DNA from 4 places in the Streptomyces sp. NPDC059695 genome. Region 1 is predicted to be linked to each of the others. Evidence: riboswitches for the same ligand, from Rfam matches in the RefSeq annotation. Region 1 holds a riboswitch; each other region holds the start of a gene.
What was found. Region 1 has a riboswitch for cobalamin ahead of metE (5-methyltetrahydropteroyltriglutamate--homocysteine S-methyltransferase). Riboswitches for the same ligand answer to the same signal wherever they lie in the genome.
Positions count from the first base shown of each region.

Region 2: linked by a shared signal. The riboswitch ahead of cobN (cobaltochelatase subunit CobN) and the one ahead of metE (5-methyltetrahydropteroyltriglutamate--homocysteine S-methyltransferase) in region 1 are both predicted to bind cobalamin.
Region 3: linked by a shared signal. The riboswitch ahead of ACFV2S_RS09045 (cobalamin biosynthesis protein) and the one ahead of metE (5-methyltetrahydropteroyltriglutamate--homocysteine S-methyltransferase) in region 1 are both predicted to bind cobalamin.
Region 4: linked by a shared signal. The riboswitch ahead of ACFV2S_RS05545 (CoA-acylating methylmalonate-semialdehyde dehydrogenase) and the one ahead of metE (5-methyltetrahydropteroyltriglutamate--homocysteine S-methyltransferase) in region 1 are both predicted to bind cobalamin.

Region 1 is NZ_JBHWFF010000016.1:104,710-108,889, reverse strand. It holds partial or broken gene metE (5-methyltetrahydropteroyltriglutamate--homocysteine S-methyltransferase) at 1-2,114, opposite strand, end outside; cobalamin riboswitch at 2,277-2,498, opposite strand; gene ACFV2S_RS21215 (HdeD family acid-resistance protein) at 2,596-3,234, opposite strand; gene ACFV2S_RS21210 (CsbD family protein) at 3,443-3,628, shown strand; gene ACFV2S_RS21205 (CPBP family intramembrane glutamic endopeptidase) at 3,715-4,180, shown strand, end outside.
Region 2 is NZ_JBHWFF010000023.1:116,194-120,373, reverse strand. It holds gene cobN (cobaltochelatase subunit CobN) at 1-1,979, opposite strand, end outside; cobalamin riboswitch at 2,020-2,145, opposite strand; gene ACFV2S_RS26775 (cobalamin biosynthesis protein CobG) at 2,225-3,451, shown strand; gene ACFV2S_RS26770 (precorrin-8X methylmutase) at 3,466-4,101, shown strand; gene ACFV2S_RS26765 (precorrin-2 C(20)-methyltransferase) at 4,098-4,180, shown strand, end outside.
Region 3 is NZ_JBHWFF010000005.1:246,629-250,808, forward strand. It holds gene ACFV2S_RS09040 (cobyric acid synthase) at 1-1,075, opposite strand, end outside; gene ACFV2S_RS09045 (cobalamin biosynthesis protein) at 1,072-2,058, opposite strand; cobalamin riboswitch at 2,093-2,225, opposite strand; gene ACFV2S_RS09050 (hypothetical protein) at 2,348-2,569, opposite strand; gene ACFV2S_RS09055 (anion permease) at 2,586-3,857, opposite strand.
Region 4 is NZ_JBHWFF010000003.1:71,078-75,257, forward strand. It holds partial or broken gene ACFV2S_RS05535 (short-chain fatty acyl-CoA regulator family protein) at 1-109, shown strand, start outside; gene ACFV2S_RS05540 (cobalamin-binding protein) at 118-1,032, opposite strand; cobalamin riboswitch at 1,133-1,313, shown strand; gene ACFV2S_RS05545 (CoA-acylating methylmalonate-semialdehyde dehydrogenase) at 1,544-3,043, shown strand; gene ACFV2S_RS05550 (acyl-CoA dehydrogenase family protein) at 3,040-4,180, shown strand, end outside.

The DNA.
Region 1 (4,180 bases):
TCCCAGACTCCCGGACCGGCCTCGCGCGAGTAGCCGTGGGCGGCGAGCTCGTCGGCGACCCGCATGTGGGAGCGGGCGGCCTCCAGGCTGATGACGTCGGCGTCGAGGTCGTCGATGGCCCGGACGATGTCGCCGAACTCGGCGTAGCACATGTGGGTGTGGATCTGGGTGTCCGGCCGCACGCCGGCGGTGGTGAGCCGGAACGACTCGGTCGCCCAGGCCAGGTAGCCCGCGTGGTCGGCGGCCCGCAGCGGCAGGGTCTCGCGCAGGGCCGGCTCGTCGACCTGGATGACCGAGGTGCCGGCCGCCTCCAGGTCGGCCACCTCGTCGCGCAGGGCGAGCGCCACCTGCCGGGCGGTGTCGGCCGGCGGCTGGTCGTCCCGCACGAACGACCACGCGAGCATGGTCACCGGACCGGTCAGCATGCCCTTGACCGGCCGGGACGTCTGCGCCTGGGCGTACGTCGTCCAGCGCACCGTCATCGGCCCGGGACGGGAGACGTCCCCGGCGAGGACGGGCGGGCGGACGTATCGGGTGCCGTACGACTGCACCCAGCCGTGCCGCGTGGCGACGTAGCCCGTCAGCTGCTCGGCGAAGTACTGCACCATGTCGTTGCGCTCGGGCTCGCCGTGCACCAGCACGTCGACGCCGGTCCGCTCCTGGAAGGAGATCACCTCGCGGATCTCGTCCCTGATCCGCTCCTCGTACCCGGCGGCGTCGATCCGGCCGGCCCGCAGATCGGCGCGGGCCGCGCGGAGCTCGTCGGTCTGGGGGAACGAGCCGATGGTGGTGGTCGGAAGCGCGGGAAGCCCCAGGTGGGCCCGCTGGGCCGCGGAGCGTTCGGCGTACGGCTGGGAACGCCGGCCGTCCGCGTCGGTGACGGCGGCGGTACGGGCACGGACGGCGGGGTCGCGGGTGAGCGCGGAGCCGGCGCGGGAGGCGAGGGCGGCCCGGTTGGCGGCCAGTTCGGCGCTGATCGCGTCGGTGCCGTGGGAGAGGCCCTTGGCGAGGGTCACGACCTCGTCGGTCTTCTGGCGGGCGAAGGCCAGCCAGCGGCGGATCCGCGGGTCCATGTCCTCCTCCGCGGCCGCGTCCAGCGGGACGTGCAGCAGCGAGCAGGACGCGGCGACGTCGACCCGGCCGGCGAGGCCGAGCAGGGTGCCCAGGGTGGCGAGGGACTTCCGGTGGTCGTCGATCCAGACGTTGCGTCCGTTGACGACGCCCGCGACCAGCCGCTTGCCCGGCAGCCCGCCGACCGCGGCGAGGTCGTCCAGGTTCGCGGCGGCGGAGCCGGTGAAGTCGAGGGCGAGACCCTCCACCGGGGCCGCGGCCAGCACCTTGAGGGCGTCGCCGAGCCGGTCGAAGTACGAGGCGACGAGCAGCTTCGGCCGGTCGGTGGCCGCGCCCAGCTCGCGGTAGGCGCGGGCGGCGGCCTCCAGCTCGGCCGGGGTGCGGTCCTGGACCAGGGCGGGCTCGTCCAGCTGGACCCACTCGGCGCCCGCCGCGCGCAGATCGGCGAGCACGTCGGCGTAGACCGGGAGGAGCCGGTCGAGGAGGGTCAGCGGCTCGAAGCCGTCGGGGACGCCCGGGGCGGGCTTGGCGAGCAGCAGGTACGTGACGGGGCCGACCAGCACGGGGCGGGGAGCGTGCCCGAGCGCGAGGGCCTCCCCGAACTCGGCGACCTGCCGGGCGGAGTCGGCGGTGAAGACGGTGTCCGGCCCGAGTTCGGGGACCAGGTAGTGGTAGTTGGTGTCGAACCACTTGGTCATCTCCAGCGGCGCGACGTCCCGGGTGCCGCGGGCCATCGCGAAGTACCCGTCGAGCGCGTCCGCCTCGACGGCGGCGCGGTGGCGTGCCGGGACGGCACCGACCATCACGCTGGTGTCCAGGACGTGGTCGTAGTACGAGAAGTCACCGGTGGGCACTTCGTGGATGCCGGCGTCGGCCAGCTGCCGCCAGTGGGAGCGACGCAGGCCGGCGGCGGTGGACCGGAGGGCGTCGGCGGTGACGCGGCCCTTCCAGTAACCCTCGACGGCCTTCTTCAGTTCGCGGTGCCGACCCTGGCGGGGGTAGCCGTACACGGTGGCTCGTGCGGCCGCGGGCTTCGCTGTCACGGAACTCTCCTTCGCGAGACGTGTCCAGAACACCCGGAGACGGGGTGGACGCGAAGGAACGCCAGAGCGTACGGACCGCGCCGACGGAGGACGCCGCGTGTGCCGCTCGCTGTGTACGCCGACCCGCCCACGAGGTCACCGGGATGTCCGTACGCGGAATGCGTCCGCGTACGGGCAACGGGCAGGTCTTCGGACTCGCGGGCACACCCTCCTCGTGGAGGACACCTACTGGCCGTCGCTTCCCAGGACCGTGGTCCGGACCCAGTGCTATGACGGCGGTCGTTCCCGCTCACCGCTGCGGGGCAGTCCCGGATTCCCACCGGGTTCCCTCTTACGACGCATCCCGCCTGGCGGACGGGGCGAACCAGCTGCAGACGACACCCTAGGGCGCGCGATCGCCCGGTGGCGAGCGACGTCCAGGATTCGGGCGCGAAACCGACGAGGGGTCACTTCGGGTCGGGGCGAGGGCGCTCGCGCGGAATCAGGTGCCCGGGCCGGACGCTCCACGGCCCGTGATGCCCGCTCTGCGCAGGGCCGACCGCCAGGCCAGGGCGACCGCGGCCTCGGCCAGGCCGAGGAGGACGAGCCACAGTCCGAGCAGCCGCGTCAGGGCCCGGGCCGACTCCGTCGGAAGCGCCAGGACCACGATGCCGGCGACGATGCCGAGGATCCCGACGGCCATGACGACGCCGCGGTGCGGCATGTTCTTGGTGGCGATGGCGGAGTAGAGGGTGACGATGCCGGAGACCAGCCACACGGCGCCGACGATCAGCGAGAGCGCGGCGATCGTCTGGAGCGGGTTCCTCAGACACAGCACTCCGCCGAGGACGCACAGGACGGCCACGATCAGGCCGGGCACGCGGTCGCCGCTGTCGCGGCCGAACACGGACACGAAACGGAAGACGCCGATCGCCAGCAGGTAGAGCCCGATCAGCACGGCCACGACGTGCAGGGTGACGTCTGGCCAGACGAGCAGCAGGATGCCGGGTACGAGGGTCGCCAACGCCGCGCCGAGGAGCCAGGTCCAGGAACGGCCGAGACGTGCCAGCTGATCCGCCGGGTCGGCCGCGGGAGTCCCCTGCGGGCCGGCGCCGGGTGCGGAGTCCTGTGGAGTGGTCATGCGTCCTCCTCCCGTCCCCCGGGTCCAGTACAAGTCTGCACCCATCGTCTGGGGGCCGCCTCACCTCGTGAGGAGCGCACGGGGCGAGGCCGGGCACGGACGGGAGGCCCGGACCGGGTGCGCCGGCGCCGGGCCCGGCCGACGCGCACCCGGGGTCGTCCGAACCTAGCGTGGAGGGTGGGAACCGACCGGACGGAGGGTCGCGAGCATGAGCGACGCCATGGACAAGGCCAAGGGCAGGCTCAAGGAGATCGCCGGCAGGATCACCGGTCACGAGCGCCTGGAGGCCGAGGGCAGGACGGACCAGGCGAAGGCCAGGTTCCGCGAGAAGGCGAAGAGCGTGCGGCACCGCGCCGAGGGAATCATGGACTCGCTCAAGCGGGACCGCTCGTAACCCTCGACCGCGCCCTCGGCCGCCACGCCCGGGACCGAAGGGACGGGCGGAACGATCCCGCGCAGCGGAAGGACGGACTCACTCCCGTGTCCCGCCGTGATCCCGAGGACGGCCGCCGGCCCGTCGTACGAAGCCGCCGTTCCACCGGCGACCCGCCGCCGGGCCGGTGGCGCGGGCCCCTCGGCACCTGGCCGGCCGTCGCCCTCACCGTCGCCGTTCTCGTGGCGGCCAACCTGCTGCTGCACACCTGGACCGGCGCCCTCCACCTGCTCGCGGCCGTCGTCGTCTCCGCCGTCCTCCTGGGTGTGCTCCGCTGGGCTGGCGGCACGCCGGCGGACGCGGGACTGGCGGCCGGGACACGGGCCCGCGGCGCCCGGTGGGCGGCCGCCCTGACCGGGATCGTCGCCGCCGTCTATCTCGTCGGAGCGCTGCTCCCGGCCACCCGCCCGCTCTTCGAGGACCGGCGGTACGACGGGATGACCGCGGGCGCGTTGATGGTGCGCGTCTTCGTGGTGGTCCCCGTCGGCACCGTCCTGGTGGAGGAGGTCGCGT
Region 2 (4,180 bases), on a different contig from region 1:
TCCTTGACCTCGCACAGCCAGCCGTCGACGTGCAGCAGGAAGTCGTCGAAGCCGTCGTCCTCCGGGCGCTCCTGAAGACCGAGGTCGTGGTCGAGCTTGGCGGCCTGGATCAGGGTCCAGATCTGGGCGCGGATCGCGGGCAGCTTCGCCGGGTCCATGGAGGAGATCTGCGCGTACTCGTCGAGCAGCTGCTCCAGGCGCGCGATGTCGCCGTACGAGTCGGCGCGGGCCATCGGCGGCACCAGGTGGTCGACGAGGGTCGCGTGCACGCGCCGCTTGGCCTGGGTGCCCTCGCCCGGGTCGTTCACGAGGAACGGGTAGATCAGCGGGATGTCGCCGAGGGCCGCGTCGGGACCGCAGGCGGCGGACAGGCCGGCGTTCTTGCCGGGCAGCCACTCCAGGTTGCCGTGCTTGCCCAGGTGGACCATGGCGTCGGCGCCGAAGCCGCCGTCCTCGGCGCGGGCGGCGATCCAGCGGTAGGCGGCCAGGTAGTGGTGGGACGGCGGGAGATCGGGGTCGTGGTAGATCGCGATCGGGTTCTCGCCGAAGCCGCGCGGCGGCTGGATGAGGACCAGCAGGTTCCCGCGCCGCAGGGCGGCGAGGACGATGTCGCCCTCCGGGTTGCGGGACCGGTCCAGGAACATCTCGCCGGGCGCCGGGCCCCAGTGCTCCTCGACGTGGGTGCGCAGTTCCTCGGGCAGGGTCGCGTACCAGCGCTTGTAGTCGGCGGCCGGGATGCGGACCGGGTTCTTCGCCAGCTGCTCCTCGGTGAGCCAGTCCTGGTCGTGACCGCCGGCCTCGATGAGGGCGTAGATCAGCTCGTCGCCGTCGCCGGAGACCACACCGGGGAGGTCCGCCTCGGGGCCGAAGTCGTAGCCCTCGGCGATGAGGCGGCGGAGCAGGGAGACGGCGGAGGCCGGGGTGTCGAGACCGACCGCGTTGCCGATGCGGGAGTGCTTCGTCGGGTACGCGGAGAGGACGAGCGCCAGCCGCTTCTCGGCGTTCGGGATGTGGCGGAGCCGGGCGTGCCGGACGGCGATCCCGGCGACGCGGGCCGCGCGCTCGGCGTCGGCGACGTACGCGGGCAGACCGTCGGCGTCGATCTCCTTGAAGGAGAACGGGACGGTGATGAGACGGCCGTCGAACTCGGGCACGGCGACCTGGCTGGCGGCGTCCAGCGGGGACAGGCCCTCGTCGTTCTCCTCCCACGCCGACCGCGATCCGGTCAGGCACAGCGCCTGGAGGATCGGCACGTCGAGCGCGGCGAGCGCGCCCGCGTCCCAGGCCTCCTCGTCGCCGCCGGCCTGGGCCTCGGCGGGCTTGGTGCCGCCGGCCGCGAGGACGGTCGTGACGATCGCGTCGGCCGTGCGCAGCGTCTCGACGAGCTCCGCCTCGGGGGCCCGCAGGGACGCCACGTACAGCGGGAGGGCCCGCGCGCCGGCGTCCTCGATCGCCCCGCACAGGGCGTCGACGAAGGCGGTGTTCCCGCTCATGTGGTGGGCGCGGTAGTAGAGCACGGCGATCGTCGGACCGTCGGTGTCCCTCGCGACGCGGTCCAGCGGGCCCCACGTGGGGGCGGCGGCCGGGGCCTCGAAGCCGTGGCCGGTGAGCAGGACGGTGTCGGAGAGGAAGCGGGCCAGCTGCTCCAGGTTGGCCGGGCCGCCGTGCGCCAGATAGGCGTGCGCCTCGGTGGCGACGCCGACCGGGACGGTGGAGGCCTCCATGAGCTGGGCGTCGGGGGCCTGTTCGCCGCTCAGCACGACGACCGGCTTCCCGGCGGCCAGGATCGTGTCCAGGCCCTCCTGCCAGGAGCGGACGCCGCCGAGGAGCCGGACGAGGACGAGGTCGACGCCGTCGAGCAGGGCGGGGAGATCGGCCAGGGGGAGGCGGGAGGGGTTGGCGAAGCGGTACTCCACCGGCCCTCCGGCCGCGCGGGCGCTGAGCAGGTCGGTGTCGGAGTGCGACAGCAGCAGGAGCATGGCGAGGCTCAGGCCTTCCTCGGGGTTGTCCGCGCCCCGGGTGGTCGTATGGACGGCGGGAGTTCCTGACTCACCCGTGGGTACGGGCTCACAGTGGCGGGACCGCGCCGGATTCTCACCGGGCTTCCTCCCCGGGGTCCTGGGACCCCATGCCGATCTGCATCCTAGATCGTGGCGTCGGCGCGCCCCAGGGAGCGGCGGGGTCGACCGGATCACACCCGGTGGCCGGCCGGTTCCCCGTGGGTATGCTCGCCGCCATGCCGCCCACCCCACCCCCGGCGCCCGAACCGGGCGAACCTCGCGTACGGGACCGTGGCGACGCCTGCCCCGGGGCGCTGCGCCTGCACCCCGCCGACGACGGACGCCTGGCCCGACTGCGCCTGCCCGCAGGCCGTCTGACGGCCCATCAGGCCGAGGTCCTGGCCGACGTGGCCGAGACGCTCGGCGACGGGCGGATCAGCATCACCTCGCGCGGCAACGCGGAGCTGCGCGGCCTCGCCGGGGACTGCGGGGCGGAGCTCGCCGCCCTCCTGGCGGGGGCGGGCCTGCTGCCCTCCCCCACGCACGAGCGCGTCCGCAACATCGTGGCCTCGCCCGGCGCGGGACTCGACGGACTCGGCCACGCGGACGTGCAGTTGTGGGCCCGCGCCCTGGACACCGCCCTGTGCGCCGAACCCCGGGCGGCGTCCCTTTCGGGACGGTTCCTGTTCGTCCTGGACGACGGGCGCGGGGACGTCGCCGGGCTCGGCGGCGATGTGAGCTTGATCGCAGGACCGGACGGGTCCGCCCTGCTGCGGCTCGGCTCCCGGGCCTTCCGCCTCGCCGCCGCCGACGCCGTGCGGGCCGCGCTCGCCGCCACCCTCGCGTTCCTCGACGCCGCCGAGGCCGCGGGGACCGGGGCCTGGCGCCCGCACGAGCTGCCCGGCACCCACACACCCGACTGGGCCGGGGCGCTCGCGCGGGCCGGGATCACGGCGCAGCCCGTACCCGCGCCGCCGCTTCCCGTGTCCCCGCCGCCCGCGCCCGGGCCGCTCGGCGACCGCGCCCTGCACGTCCTCGCCCCGCTCGGCCGGCTGACCGCCGCCCAGCTGCGGGCCCTGGCCGAAGGCGCCGCCGAGCTCCGGCTCACCCCCTGGCGGGGCGCGGTCGTGGTGACCGACCCCGGCAGGCTCCCCGCCCTGGAGCCGTACGGCCTGATCACCCGGCCCGGTCTGCCCTCCGTCGGGGTCAGCGCCTGCACCGGACGCCCCGGCTGCGCCAAGTCCCTCGCCGACGTACGGACGGACGCCGGCCTGGTCCGCCACGGAGGCCTGCCCGTCCACTGGTCCGGGTGCGAGCGCCGCTGCGGCCACCCGCGCGGCACCTGGATCGACGTCCTCGCCACCGGCGACGACAGCTACCTGGTGGACGGCGTCCCCACCCCCCGTACCGCCCTGCCCGAAGCAGTGACCAAGGCCCGCACGACGAGATGAGCGAGAGCACCAGGATGTTCGACTACGAGAAGGACGGGACGGAGATCTACCGCCGGTCCTTTGCCACGATCCGCGCCGAGGCGGACCTCGCGGACCTGCCCGCCGACGTCGCCATGGTGGCCGTCCGGATGATCCACGCCTGCGGCATGACCGACCTCGTGCAGGACATCGCGTACTCCCCGCGGGTCGTCGCGAACGCCCGCGCGGCCCTCCGCGCCGGCGCGCCCGTTCTCTGCGACGCCCAGATGGTCGCCAGCGGCGTCACCCGCAAGCGGCTGCCCGCCGACAACGAGGTGCTCTGCGCGCTGTCCGACCCGGCCGTCCCGGCCCTCGCCGCCGAGCTCGGCACCACCCGCTCCGCCGCCGCCCTGGAGCTGTGGCGGGACCGCCTCGAAGGCTCCGTCGTCGCCATCGGCAACGCGCCGACCGCGCTCTTCCACCTCCTGGAGATGATCGCGAAGGGCGCCGGGAGGCCCGCCGCCGTCCTCGGCATCCCCGTCGGCTTCATCGGCGCCGCCGAGTCCAAGGACGCGCTGGCCGAGAACACCCTCGGCCTCGACTACCTGGTCGTACGGGGCCGGCGCGGCGGCAGCGCGATCACGGCCGCCGCGATCAACGCCCTCGCCCACGAAGCGGAGATCCAGGCATGAGCACCGTGACCGGAAAGCTGTACGGCGTCGGGCTCGGACCCGGCGACCCCGACCTGATGACCGTCGCCGCCGTGAAGGC
Region 3 (4,180 bases), on a different contig from region 1:
TCGACTCGACGTCGTCCTCGATGCGCTCGCCCAGGGCCTGGAAGCCGCCGCAGACGCCGAGCACCGGCCGGCCCTCGGCCGCGCGCCGCACGAGCGCGTCCGCGAGGCCCCTCTCCCGCAGCCAGGCGAGCGCCCTGACCGTTCCCCGGGTGCCGGGCACGACGACGAGGTCGGCGTCGACGAGCTCCTCGGGCCGGTCCACGAACCGGACGACCACGCCCGGTTCGGCGGCGAGCGCGTCGACGTCGGTGAAGTTGGACATCAGCGGGACGGCGCAGACGGCGACCCGCAGCACGTCCGCGCCGACCGGCGGCGCGACGACCGACTCGCGGACGGTGCCCCGCAGGGAGACCCGCAGGCCGTCCTCCTCGTCGATGCCGAGCCCGTGCGCGTACGGCAGGACGCCGAAGGTCCGGCGCCCGGTGAGCCCGTGCAGCATGTCGAGGCCCGGTTCCAGCAGCGTGACGTCGCCCCGGAACTTGTTGACCAGGTATCCGGCCACGAGCGACTGGTCCTCGGGCGACAGCAGCGCCGTCGTCCCGAAGAACTGGGCGAAGACCCCGCCGCGGTCGATGTCCCCGACGACGACCACGGGCAGCTTCGCGGCGCGCGCGATGCCCATGTTCACGATGTCGGTGCGCCGCAGGTTGATCTCGGCCGGACTCCCCGCCCCCTCGCAGATCACGGCGTCATACGTGCCCCGGAGTTCCTCCAGGCACGCGAGGACCGGCTCGAGGAGTTCCTTCTGCCGGCCGCCGTGGTAGCCGCGGGCACTGAGCTCCCCGACCGGCCTGCCCATCAGGACGACCTGGCTGGAGCGGTCGCTGCCCGGCTTGAGCAGCACCGGGTTCATCAGCGCGGTCGGCTCCACCCGGGCGGCCTGGGCCTGCATGGCCTGGGCGCGGCCGATCTCGGCGCCCTCCCGGGTGACGAAGGAGTTCAGGGACATGTTCTGTCCCTTGAACGGTGCGACCTTGACGCCCTGCCGGACCAGCCAGCGGCAGATGCCGGCCGTGACGACGCTCTTGCCCGCGTCGGACGTGGTCCCGGCGACGAGCAGCCCCCCACCCCTCATGCGTTCCTCCGCTTCAGCGCGCTCGCGATCATGCGGCCGCCCACGCAGGCGGCCAGGGTCAGTCCGGTGACCCGGCGGGAGAGCCGGACCGCGCGGTCGATGTCGGCGACCTCGACGGGCCGCCCCTCCCCGTTGAGGACGGGCCGGTGCTCGACCCGCCCGGCGTACGAGAGGGTCCCCCCGAGCCGAAGGCCGAGGGCGCCCGCGAAGGAGGCCTCGACGGGGCCCGCGTTGGGGCTCGGGTGCTTCGCGGCGTCCGCCCGCCAGGCCCGTACGGCTCCGCGCGGGTTCCCGCCGGCGACGGTGGCGAGGGCGGCGGTCAGCCGGGCGCCGGGCCAGCCGGCCAGGTCGTCGAGGCGGGCCGAGGCCCAGCCGTACCTGCGGTAGCGGGGGGACTTGTGGCCGACCATCGCGTCGAGGGTGTTGACCGCGCGGAAGCCGACCAGGCCGGGCACGCCCGCGACCGCTCCCCAGAAGAGGGCGCCCACGACGGCGTCGGAGGTGTTCTCGGCGACGGACTCGACGACCGCGCGGGCCATCGCGGGGCCGTCGAGGGACTGCGGGTCGCGCCCGCACAGGTGCGGCAGCCGCTCCCGGGCGACCTCCAGGTCCCCGGCGGCGAGGGCGCCGCCGATCGCGCGGGCCTCGCGCCCCAGGGTCGTGCCGCCGACGACGGACCAGACGGCCGCGGCGGTGAGCGCGGCGGATCCCGCGCGGCTGCCCCGTACCGCACGGGCGGCGAGGGCGGCGGCCGCGACGGTGGCGCCGGCGCAGACGGTGGTGTGCAGGGCGCCCCAGCCGCGGTGGTCGCGCCACAGGGCGTCCTCGACGCGGGCCGCGGCCCGGCCGAACGCGGCGACCGGATGGCCGCGTCGGGGATCGCCGACGAGCAGGTCGACGGCGAGTCCGGCGGCCGCGCCGTACGCGAATCCGTCCGGGGAGAGGCGGCTGGCTCTGGGGAACAGGAGGGTGCGGCCGGGCATGGCGCTGTGTCCTCACTCAGGGTCCGCGCCCTGGATCGACGTGACCGGCGGCGAGAGTTCCTGACTCCCGGACCCGTCGGATCCGGTCACAGTGGCGGGACCGCGCCGGATTCGCACCGGACTTCCTCTACTGCCGCCGTAATGGCCTCGGCAGTCCACCACGGCCGAGAACAGCCGTCAACTCACCCTTGACCTGCACCGCGTCACTGTGCGGAGCACCACAAACACGACGGCGGGGCGGCCCGCACCCGAAGGTGCGGACCGCCCCGCCTGTCACGCCCGGCGTGCGTCAGGCGACGATCAGGTAGATGCCGTACGCCACGGCCGCCAGGCACAGGGCGAAGCAGGCGTAGGCGCCGGTGCGGGCCAGGGCGGCGGAGCCTCCCTGGGCGGCGGCCTGCTCCTGCTTGGAGAGGCCGATGACACCGAGGGTGAAGAGGCCCACGAGGGCGACGGTCGCCACGAGGCTGACTCCGAAGACGGAGCCGAGGGCTGCCCAGTCGATCTTCATGCTTGGTTCCAGTTCCTTAGACCGCGGCGGCGGGGGCCGGGGGAGCGGCCGGGTCCGTGGGGACCGGCGCGGGGATGGTGGTCTTCAGGTCCTCGTCCGCGACGGCGGCGACGGAACCGGCCGGCGGCGGGGTGACGGCCGCGATCGCGGTGGTCACGACGCCCGCGGGCTCGGAGTCGCCGTTCAGGTCGTCGGCGGTGACGTTGTGCTGGTCGACCGGCTTGCGGCGGGACAGCGACCAGATCACGGCCGACCCGGAGACCAGCAGGACCGCGACGGCGACGATGCCCCAGGGGCCCTGCTTGGTGAGGAACTCGGCACCGGCGCCGACGAGGCCGGCGGCGGGCAGCGTCAGGCCCCAGGCGACGAACATCCGGGTCGCGGTCGACCAGCGGACGACACCGCCCTTGCGGCCGAGACCGGCACCCATCACGGCACCCGAGCAGGACTGGGTGGTGGAGAGGGAGAAGCCGAGGTGCGAGGAGGCGAGGATGACCGTGGCGGCGCTGGTCTGGGCGGCGAAGCCCTGCTGCGGCTTGAGGTCGGTGAGGCCCTTGCCCATGGTGCGGATGATGCGCCAGCCCCCGAGGTAGGTGCCGAGCGCGATGGCGACACCGGCGGAGACGACGACCCACAGCGGGGGGTTCGAGCCGGGGCTGACGACGCCCTGCGTGACCAGGGCGAGGGTGATGATGCCCATCGTCTTCTGGGCGTCGTTGGTGCCGTGGGCGAGGGAGACGAGACCGGCGGAGGCGATCTGGCCGACGCGGTAGCCCTTGGCGGTGTGCTTCTCGTCGGTCTTGGCGCCGATCTTGAACGTCAGCCGGGTGGCCAGCATCGCGGCGAGGCCGGCGACGATCGGCGCGGCGACGGCCGGGATCAGGACCTTGGTGACGATGGTCGGGGCGTTCACGGCGGACCAGCCGGCCGACATGACCGCGGCGCCGATGAGACCGCCGAAGAGGGCGTGGGACGAGCTGGACGGCAGGCCCAGGAGCCAGGTCAGCAGGTTCCACAGGATGGCGCCCACGAGCGCCGCGAAGATCACTTCTGTGCGAATGCCCTCTTCGTTGATGATCCCGCCGGAGATCGTCTTGGCGACCTCCACGGACAGGAACGCTCCGACGAGGTTCAGCACGGCGGACATGGCCACCGCCGTCTTGGGCTTGAGAGCACCGGTCGAGATGGTCGTGGCCATCGCGTTGGCGGTGTCGTGGAAACCGTTCGTGAAATCGAACACGAGAGCTGTCACGACCACAATGGCGAGCAGCAGCGTGATGTGTTCCATTTACCCAGGCAATCGTTTGACGTCAGTGGCTCGACGAACGTAAGCAACCTGGGTGAACGGAAGGTGAACTGAGCCGGGCGGCGTGGTGTCCCTATCCGGTGTCAAGACATTCCGCTTGTGGCCCCCGGGTGTCCGGGTGTCCACGATGCGGTCACCCGGCAACCGCGGGTAATCCGGGCCCTCCCGGGGCACGTACGACCTGCCCCGCTTCCTCCCCCGTCACCCGGTTCCGCTCCCTGGACAGAACCATCCGGCCGGGGGACCGCCAGGAGGAGACCCATGTCACTCCACCGGGCGATCCCTCCGCTTCCCCCGCCCCCCCC
Region 4 (4,180 bases), on a different contig from region 1:
CCTCGACTGCCCCCCCCAGCGCGCGGCCCCGCCGCTCGGGCGTCCGCTCCGGATCGACCAGAACGCCAGCACGTTCGTCCCGTACCCGGTCGCCGACCCGTCGGCCTGAGCCGTGGATCAGGGCAGGAGGAAGGCCTCGGTCGTCGTCACGGGGTCTCCCGCCCGGACCCCGTGGAGGACGTGCGCCAGAACCTCCGCGCCGCGTACGACCCGGGGGCCCGGCCGGTTGAAGTAGGCGGGCCCGTCCAGCACCCATACCGCGCCGGACCGTACCGCGGGCAGATCGTCCCACCCGGGGAGGGAGGTCAGCAGGTCGCGCTCGCGCACGGTCCGTTCGGGCGGGAAGCCGCAGGGCAGGACCAGGAGGACGTCGGGTCGGGCGGCCCGGACGGCCTCCCAGGTCATCGGCTTCGTGTGCTCTCCGGGAGCGGCGAGAAGCGGTTCGCCGCCGGCGCAGGTGATCTGCTCGGGCACCCAGTGCCCCGCGGGCCACAGCGGATCGAGCCACTCGACGGCCACCACCCTGGGCCGGGCCCGACCCGCCGTGAGTCCGCGTACCGCGGCCAGCCGATCGCGCAGTTCCTCGCGCCGCCGCTCGGCCCGCTCCCGTACGCCCAGCAGGTCGCCGACCGTGACCAGGCAGTCCAGGACGTCGTCCAGGGTGCGGGGCTCCAGACTGAGGACGCGAGGACCGCCGTCGAGGACGCGCACCGCGCGTGAGACGGCCTCGTAGGACACCGCGCAGACGTCGCACAGGTCCTGGGTGAGCACGACATCGGGCGCGAGAGCGGAAAGCGCCTCGGCGTCCAGGGTGTAGAGCGAGGAGCCGCCGTGCGCGGCCCCGCCGACCGCGGCCGAGATCTCCCGGCTGCTCAGTGCGTCCGACGAGAACTCGGCGGACGTGACCACCGGGACGCCGGCCACATCCCGCGGCGGCCAGTCGCACTCGTGGGTCCGTCCCACCAGGTCCGCGGCCAGCCCGAGCTGGGCCACGATGTCGGTCGCCGCAGGCAGCAAGGAGACGATGCGCATGACCCGAGCCTAGGCGGTGCACCGGGCTCCGGCCGGCGCCTGTCCGGATGGCGTCGCCGCGCCGTGGGTGGGGGTGGACTTACTAGGACGTCCAACTATATGTTCGTGACGAGCCCGCGGTGCAGGGAAGCCGGTGTGATTCCGGCGCGGTCCCGCCACTGTGACCGGGGAGTGTGCTCTTCCAGCAGGTCAGGCCACTGACGGAAACCATCCGTCGGGAAGGCCGGAGAGCATGCGCTGATCCGGGAGTCAGGATACCGGCCGTGGGGTGTTCCGTGTTGTCCACGAGGATGGAGCAGACACGCATGGCACCGGTACGTGACCACGACCCTGGTGATCCGGCGGAGTACCCGAACCCCGAGGCCCTGTCCCCGCGTTCGTGACTCGACGAAGGCGTCCTCGCCTTCCCCTGTCCCGCGGCAGGACCCGCGTGCGCGCACCCCGATCGGTGCCGTCCTCGCGGTCCTCGCCGCGCCCTCCTCGGATCCGTACCTGACGAGAGCAGGCTTCGATGGTCCGCGAACTCACCCATTTCATCGGCGGCAAGCACACCGCCGGCACGTCCGGCTCCTTCGCCGACGTGTACGACCCCAACACCGGTGCCGTCCAGGCCAGGGTCCCCCTGGCCGGGCGCGCCGACACGGAGGCGGCGATCGCCGCCTCCGAGGAGGCCCAGCGGGAATGGGGCCGGTGGAACCCGCAGCGACGCGCACGCGTCCTGCTGCGCTTCCTCCAACTCGTCGAGGCGGAAAGGGACTCCCTGGCACGGCTGCTTTCCTCCGAGCACGGCAAGACCGTCGCCGACGCGCACGGGGACCTCCAACGCGGCCTGGAGGTCGTCGAGTTCGCCGCGGGCATCCCGCACCTCCTCAAGGGCGAGTTCACCGACAACGCCGGCACCGGCATCGACGTGCACTCGCTCCGCAGCCCGCTGGGTGTCGTCGCCGGGATCACCCCCTTCAACTTCCCCGCGATGATTCCGCTGTGGAAGGCCGCACCGGCCCTGGCCTGTGGAAACGCCTTCATCCTCAAGCCCTCCGAGCGCGACCCCTCCGTACCCCTGCGGCTCGCCGAGCTGTTCCTGGAGGCCGGACTGCCGCCCGGTGTGCTGAACGTGGTCAACGGAGGCAAAGAGGCCGTCGACACCCTCCTCGAAAACCCTCGCGTCCAGGCCCTCGGCTTCGTCGGCTCCACCCCGATCGCCGCGCACCTCTACGCCACCGCCGCCGCGCACGGAAAGCGCGCCCAGTGCTTCGGCGGGGCCAAGAACCACATGATCGTGATGCCGGACGCGGACCTCGACCAGGCTGCTGAAGCGCTGATCGGCGCCGGGTACGGCTCGGCCGGCGAGCGGTGCATGGCGATCTCCGTCGCCGTCCCTGTCGGCGAGGAGACCGCCGACGCGCTGGTGGCGAGGCTGAAGGAGCGCATCGTCTCCCTGCGCATCGGCACCTCCGACGACCCGGACGCCGACTTCGGGCCCCTCGTCAGCAAGGACGCCCTGGACCGGGTCGACCGGTACGTCGGCATCGGCGTCGACGAAGGTGCGGAACTCGTCGTCGACGGAAGGGGTTTCACCCTCCCCGGCCACGAGAACGGCTTCTTCGCGGGAGCCTCCCTCTTCGACCGCGTCACGCCGTCCATGCGGATCTACCAGGAGGAGATCTTCGGCCCGGTGCTGTGCGTGGCACGGGCCGCCGACTACGAGTCCGCGCTCCGGCTCCCGAGCGAGCACCCGTACGGCAACGGCGTGGCCATCTTCACCCGCGACGGCGACACCGCCCGCGACTTCACCCGGCGTGTCAACACCGGCATGGTCGGCGTGAACGTCCCCATCCCGGTCCCGGTGGCGTACCACACCTTCGGCGGCTGGAAGCGGTCCGGATTCGGCGACCTGAACCAGCACGGCCCCGACGCCATCCGCTTCTACACCCGCACCAAGACCGTGACCTCCCGCTGGCCCTCCGGGGTCAAGGAAGGCGCGAGCTTCACCATGCCGACGATGGGATGAGCGCCGTGACCACCCTCACCGAGGACCAACTGGCCCTCGCCGAAGTCACCCTCGACTTCGCCCAGGAACAGCTCGCCCCGTACGCGGTGACCTGGGACCAGGACAAGCAGTTCCCCGTCGACGTCATCCGCCGCGCCGCCGCGCTCGGGCTCGGCGGCGTGTACGTACGGGAGGAGTGCGGCGGCTCCGGCCTGAGCCGGGCCGACGGCGTCCTCGTCTTCGAGACCCTGGCGACCGGCTGCCCCTCGATCGCCGGCTATCTCTCCATCCACAACATGGTCGCCTGGATGATCGACCGGTACGGAGACCCCGCCCAGCGTGCCCGCTGGCTGCCCGGCCTCTGTGCCGCCGAGACCCTGGGCAGCTACTGCCTCACCGAACCCGGCGCGGGATCGGACGCCGCCGCCCTGCGCACCCGGGCCGAGCGGGACGGCGACCACTACGTCCTGAGCGGAGTGAAGCAGTTCATCTCCGGCGCCGGTGCCTCCGACCTGTACGTCGTCCTGGCCCGCACCGGAGGGGCCGGCCCCGGCGGGATCTCCGCCTTCGTCGTGGAGCGCGGCGACCCGGGCGTCTCGTTCGGCGCGAACGAGCGCAAGATGGGCTGGAACGCGCAGCCCACCCGGCAGGTCGTCCTCGACGCGGTGAGGATCCCCGCCGACCGGCGCCTCGGCACCGAGGGCGAAGGCTTCCGCATCGCCATGCACGGGCTCAACGGCGGCCGCCTCGGCATCGCCGCCTGCTCCCTCGGCGGCGCCCAGAGCGCACTCGACCGCAGCCTCACGCATCTCGCCGACCGCGAGGCCTTCGGCGCCCGGCTGCTCGACGCCCAGGCTCTGCAGTTCCGGCTCGCCGACATGGCCACCGAACTGACGGCCGCCCGCGCGCTGGTACGGCAGGCCGCCGAGGCCCTCGACCGCGGCGACCCCCAGGCGGTCCAACTCTGCGCCATGGCGAAGCGGTTCGCCACCGACACGGGCTTCTCGGTCGCCGACCGGGCGCTCCAGCTGCACGGCGGCTACGGCTACCTCAGCGAGTACGGCATCGAGAAGATCGTCCGCGACCTGCGGGTCCACCGGATCCTGGAAGGGACCAACGAGATCATGAACGTCATCGTCGCCCGCGGCCTCACGGAGA